2 regions of the Pediococcus sp. genome follow, and region 2 is predicted to be linked to the other one. Evidence: riboswitches for the same ligand, from Rfam matches in the RefSeq annotation. Region 2 holds a riboswitch; the other holds the start of a gene.
What was found. Region 2 has a riboswitch for thiamine pyrophosphate ahead of DD627_RS06850 (thiamine-binding protein). Riboswitches for the same ligand answer to the same signal wherever they lie in the genome.
Positions count from the first base shown of each region.

Region 1: another riboswitch for thiamine pyrophosphate. It lies ahead of DD627_RS02995 (thiamine-binding protein); the one in region 2 lies ahead of DD627_RS06850 (thiamine-binding protein).

Region 1 covers NZ_DOEM01000009.1:1,978-5,166, forward strand. Annotated here, with positions in the region: gene DD627_RS02985 (ABC transporter substrate-binding protein) at 1-570, opposite strand, end outside; gene DD627_RS02990 (ABC transporter permease) at 567-1,331, opposite strand; gene DD627_RS02995 (thiamine-binding protein) at 1,303-1,599, opposite strand; TPP riboswitch at 1,712-1,822, opposite strand; gene DD627_RS03000 (glucosamine-6-phosphate deaminase) at 2,065-2,775, shown strand; gene DD627_RS03005 (acetate/propionate family kinase) at 3,013-3,189, shown strand, end outside.
Region 2 covers NZ_DOEM01000027.1:74,663-77,851, reverse strand. Annotated here, with positions in the region: gene DD627_RS06860 (acetate/propionate family kinase) at 1-529, opposite strand, end outside; gene DD627_RS06855 (glucosamine-6-phosphate deaminase) at 767-1,477, opposite strand; TPP riboswitch at 1,720-1,830, shown strand; gene DD627_RS06850 (thiamine-binding protein) at 1,943-2,239, shown strand; gene DD627_RS06845 (ABC transporter permease) at 2,211-2,975, shown strand; gene DD627_RS06840 (ABC transporter substrate-binding protein) at 2,972-3,189, shown strand, end outside.

The DNA of each region.
Region 1 (3,189 bases), on a different contig from region 2:
CCAGATCAAGTCAGCTTGTTTTGTCTTTAAGGCCGCCACCTCATCGGTAATGTTATTAGGAATTTTTTTAATTTTGCTATATTGGCCGCCATCATCTTCGACTACTTGTTTGATAGTTGCTTGCTCAATTGGCAAGTCCCAAGTTGCATAACGTTTACCCATCATTTTTTTCGGTGAAGTAATCCCATCTGCTTTGCGCGACATGATCCCCGAAGTGTTGTGCTGAATAATGGCCCCGATTGTGGTGATAGGCAATGGGTCACGACGGGCAATCGCCCCAGCAAACGTATCTTGTGCAGAAATACCAATTTGAGCTTTGCCACTCGCAACAAGCTGTTCGGCGCCATCTTTGGGTGGTTGTACAAACTTCACATTGAGATGATATTTTTTGTAGTAGCCTTTTTGTTTGGCAACATACATTCCGGTATGATTGGTGTTCGGTGTCCAATCCAAAACCACGGTAATCGTCTTCATTTGCGACTTATTAGAACTAGTTTTGCAGCCACCTAAAACCAACATCAATAAAAAACTCAAGCTTAAGTAGAGCCAAAAATGTTTGGAATGTTTCATTTTTTTACTGCCTCCCAGGGCATGACTTTATGTTGAATCAGAGTGACCAACCAAATTAAAAGCAAACTTAAAGCCGAAATTAAAAAGATGACGGCAAACATTTTGTCGTAGGCATAGGCCTTCATGACCCGCGTCATATAGACACCCAAGCCACTAAAACCACCAACCCATTCAGAAATTACGGCACTCACAATTGCATAAGATACAGAGATTTTTAAACTCGAGAAGAAATGATTCAACGAATTTGGAAACTTAACATAGTAATATAATTTCCATTTGCTTGCACCCATCGTTTTCATTAAATGAATTAAATCAGGATCGGTAGCGCGAAAGCCGGTCAGCATTTCCACGGCCACCGGGAAAAATGTCGTGATTGTGATTAAAACAATTTTTGGCAGCATGCCATAGCCAAACCATAAAATCAAAAGGGGCGCGATAGCCACCGCCGGAACAGTTTGACTGAGGACTAGCAGGGGATAAACAGCTTTATAGAGTGGATTAAACAAGTCCATAATTATGGCGATAAGCACACCACCAATGACGCCAATTAATAGTCCCCAGAACGCTTCCAAGAGGGTAACGCCGGCATTTTTCATAAGCAACGGAAAATCGGTGATAAAGGCTTTGACTACATTAACAGGTGAAGGCAGCATGAAAGTCGGGACGATTTGGAAATAACTGATTAATTGCCAGATAACTAAAAGCGCCAGAATGACCAAAATAGGTAGAAAATTAATGTTGATATTTGTCTGTTTTTTCATGGATTCCTAAGACCTTGCCCTCAGATTTATAATCAATTTTTACATAAGTCATCACTTGAGGGGCACCAGCATCAGCGGCAATTTTGGTAATGTTTTTAACAATTTCCATGAGTTGGTCGTAGTCACCTTCGAGTGTAGTTTCAAACGCACCGACTTCATATGAAACGCCCGTGGATTGAATGTACTCGATTGCTTTGTCCACAACAGCCACAACTTTTTTGTCGTCCTCTAACATTGGTAAAACTTGAATTGCAACACTTGTATTCATAAGATAGTTTCCTTTCTTGAAACAAAATAAAAAAGCCAACGACAACGCGCCAGCTTTTGATTGCATGTTTAAAATTGGTCATCAAATGACGGAATGTGAGCTGTCACTTGATCATCAAAACGATTAAACTTCCTGCGCTGGCATTATCCATATCAGGTTCGAGGGTCAAAAACCACTAGTTTTTATCTCAGCCGGATTGGATCCAGCACCCCTGTATTTGTTACGAATTCAGTATATCGATAAATATAAAATTCGGCAACTAATTTAATTCTCAGGGTGGTGTCTAATTTCAGTAGGGAATATTTCTAGATATCGTGATTTATAGAAATAATTTTTGATTTTTTGGTCTATACCCTTGCAATTTATAGAGGGAGAATATATAATTGGGCTATACCAATGTGAATGGGATTTTTATTCTTATAGATCTCATCGGAGTCGAAAAAGAAAATAAAAAGGAGCTTGATTATGCAAATTATTATTGTTAAAGATGAAGTTGAAGGCGGACAAGAAGGCTACAAGATTTTTGCTGATGCTAAGAAAAATGGTGCTCATACTTTTGGTTTAGCTACCGGAAGTACACCAATTACAACTTACAATGACATTATCGCTAGTGATCTTGATTTCAGCGATTCCATTTCTATCAATTTGGATGAATACATCGGGTTAGCTGCTGACAATGACCAAAGTTACAACTACTTTATGCATGAACATTTATTCAACAAAAAGCCATTTAAGAAATCTTACCTACCAAATGGTTTGGCTAAAGATATCGATGCTGAAGCAAAACGTTATGATAAAGTAATTGAGGACAACCCAATTGATTTACAAATCTTGGGTCTTGGCCGCAATGGTCATATTGGTTTCAACGAACCAGGAACTTCACGTGAAATTGGCACTCATCGTGTCTCATTAACTCAATCAACGATCGATGCTAATGCCCGTTTCTTCGCACATGAAGAAGACGTGCCTAAGGAAGCTTTATCAATGGGATTAGCTTCAATTATGAAATCAAAACATATCTTATTGGAAGCTTACGGTGAAGAAAAGGCTGATGCTGTTAAGGGAATGATCGAAGGCCCTAACACTCCAGACTTACCTGCAAGCGTGCTTCAAGACCATGACAACGTGACTGTTATTCTTGATGAAGCAGCTGCAAGCAAATTAACAAACAAATAAACTACCAAATTAATTGGCACAAAGAGATTTATCCTATACAAGTTAACGCTATATAGAATAAATCTCTTTTTTTAAATATTTAGTTTCTAATAACAAATAGGCATATGGTTTTCATGTTAAAAACAATAAGGTATAATTTATGTAAATGAGCGTTGAGAATTTAGGGCAAACGCGGTGGAGTGAAAGTATTAAAAGAAGATCGAATCGGATCCATAGAAAAGTGAGTGGGGGTTTACTTTGGAAAAAACAATTGCAATTAATGCAGGAAGTTCATCACTTAAGTTCAAACTGTTTGAGATGCCAAGCGAGAAAGTTCTCGCAAGTGGCCAGGTGGATCGAATTGGTATTGATGGCTCCACATTTACAATGATTTATGGCGATCAGGAAAACACGCGGTTTGAAGAGCCAGTTAAA
Region 2 (3,189 bases):
CATACTTACGTGCGCCATATTTTTCATAGTATTCATAAGGAATACTGTACAAATAATTTTTTGCGGGTAATGTTTCATGAAAAGAAGTGTCAAACACCGCAACACTTGTGACGTTTGGCAGGACCTTTTGCACTGCCCGAATTCCAATCACATTGGCCGGATTGTGCAATGGAGCATACTCCGATAAACTCTCAATTTGCTTAATTACTTTTTCTGTAATCTCGACGGAGCCATTGAAAATTTCGCCACCCGCTACAACGCGATGACCAACGCCTGTAATTTCATCAAAACTTCGAATAATTTTCAGGTCAATCAAAGCCTTTAGAACCATATGGATCGCAACTTCATGATCTTTAACTGGCTCTTCAAACCGCGTGTTTTCCTGATCGCCATAAATCATTGTAAATGTGGAGCCATCAATACCAATTCGATCCACCTGGCCACTTGCGAGAACTTTCTCGCTTGGCATCTCAAACAGTTTGAACTTAAGTGATGAACTTCCTGCATTAATTGCAATTGTTTTTTCCAAAGTAAACCCCCACTCACTTTTCTATGGATCCGATTCGATCTTCTTTTAATACTTTCACTCCACCGCGTTTGCCCTAAATTCTCAACGCTCATTTACATAAATTATACCTTATTGTTTTTAACATGAAAACCATATGCCTATTTGTTATTAGAAACTAAATATTTAAAAAAAGAGATTTATTCTATATAGCGTTAACTTGTATAGGATAAATCTCTTTGTGCCAATTAATTTGGTAGTTTATTTGTTTGTTAATTTGCTTGCAGCTGCTTCATCAAGAATAACAGTCACGTTGTCATGGTCTTGAAGCACGCTTGCAGGTAAGTCTGGAGTGTTAGGGCCTTCGATCATTCCCTTAACAGCATCAGCCTTTTCTTCACCGTAAGCTTCCAATAAGATATGTTTTGATTTCATAATTGAAGCTAATCCCATTGATAAAGCTTCCTTAGGCACGTCTTCTTCATGTGCGAAGAAACGGGCATTAGCATCGATCGTTGATTGAGTTAATGAGACACGATGAGTGCCAATTTCACGTGAAGTTCCTGGTTCGTTGAAACCAATATGACCATTGCGGCCAAGACCCAAGATTTGTAAATCAATTGGGTTGTCCTCAATTACTTTATCATAACGTTTTGCTTCAGCATCGATATCTTTAGCCAAACCATTTGGTAGGTAAGATTTCTTAAATGGCTTTTTGTTGAATAAATGTTCATGCATAAAGTAGTTGTAACTTTGGTCATTGTCAGCAGCTAACCCGATGTATTCATCCAAATTGATAGAAATGGAATCGCTGAAATCAAGATCACTAGCGATAATGTCATTGTAAGTTGTAATTGGTGTACTTCCGGTAGCTAAACCAAAAGTATGAGCACCATTTTTCTTAGCATCAGCAAAAATCTTGTAGCCTTCTTGTCCGCCTTCAACTTCATCTTTAACAATAATAATTTGCATAATCAAGCTCCTTTTTATTTTCTTTTTCGACTCCGATGAGATCTATAAGAATAAAAATCCCATTCACATTGGTATAGCCCAATTATATATTCTCCCTCTATAAATTGCAAGGGTATAGACCAAAAAATCAAAAATTATTTCTATAAATCACGATATCTAGAAATATTCCCTACTGAAATTAGACACCACCCTGAGAATTAAATTAGTTGCCGAATTTTATATTTATCGATATACTGAATTCGTAACAAATACAGGGGTGCTGGATCCAATCCGGCTGAGATAAAAACTAGTGGTTTTTGACCCTCGAACCTGATATGGATAATGCCAGCGCAGGAAGTTTAATCGTTTTGATGATCAAGTGACAGCTCACATTCCGTCATTTGATGACCAATTTTAAACATGCAATCAAAAGCTGGCGCGTTGTCGTTGGCTTTTTTATTTTGTTTCAAGAAAGGAAACTATCTTATGAATACAAGTGTTGCAATTCAAGTTTTACCAATGTTAGAGGACGACAAAAAAGTTGTGGCTGTTGTGGACAAAGCAATCGAGTACATTCAATCCACGGGCGTTTCATATGAAGTCGGTGCGTTTGAAACTACACTCGAAGGTGACTACGACCAACTCATGGAAATTGTTAAAAACATTACCAAAATTGCCGCTGATGCTGGTGCCCCTCAAGTGATGACTTATGTAAAAATTGATTATAAATCTGAGGGCAAGGTCTTAGGAATCCATGAAAAAACAGACAAATATCAACATTAATTTTCTACCTATTTTGGTCATTCTGGCGCTTTTAGTTATCTGGCAATTAATCAGTTATTTCCAAATCGTCCCGACTTTCATGCTGCCTTCACCTGTTAATGTAGTCAAAGCCTTTATCACCGATTTTCCGTTGCTTATGAAAAATGCCGGCGTTACCCTCTTGGAAGCGTTCTGGGGACTATTAATTGGCGTCATTGGTGGTGTGCTTATCGCCATAATTATGGACTTGTTTAATCCACTCTATAAAGCTGTTTATCCCCTGCTAGTCCTCAGTCAAACTGTTCCGGCGGTGGCTATCGCGCCCCTTTTGATTTTATGGTTTGGCTATGGCATGCTGCCAAAAATTGTTTTAATCACAATCACGACATTTTTCCCGGTGGCCGTGGAAATGCTGACCGGCTTTCGCGCTACCGATCCTGATTTAATTCATTTAATGAAAACGATGGGTGCAAGCAAATGGAAATTATATTACTATGTTAAGTTTCCAAATTCGTTGAATCATTTCTTCTCGAGTTTAAAAATCTCTGTATCTTATGCAATTGTGAGTGCCGTAATTTCTGAATGGGTTGGTGGTTTTAGTGGCTTGGGTGTCTATATGACGCGGGTCATGAAGGCCTATGCCTACGACAAAATGTTTGCCGTCATCTTTTTAATTTCGGCTTTAAGTTTGCTTTTAATTTGGTTGGTCACTCTGATTCAACATAAAGTCATGCCCTGGGAGGCAGTAAAAAAATGAAACATTCCAAACATTTTTGGCTCTACTTAAGCTTGAGTTTTTTATTGATGTTGGTTTTAGGTGGCTGCAAAACTAGTTCTAATAAGTCGCAAATGAAGACGATTACCGTGGTTTTGGATTGGACACCGAACACCAATCATACCGGAATGTATGTTGCCAAACAAAAAGGCTACTACAAAAAATATCATCTCAATGTGAAGTTTGTACAACCACC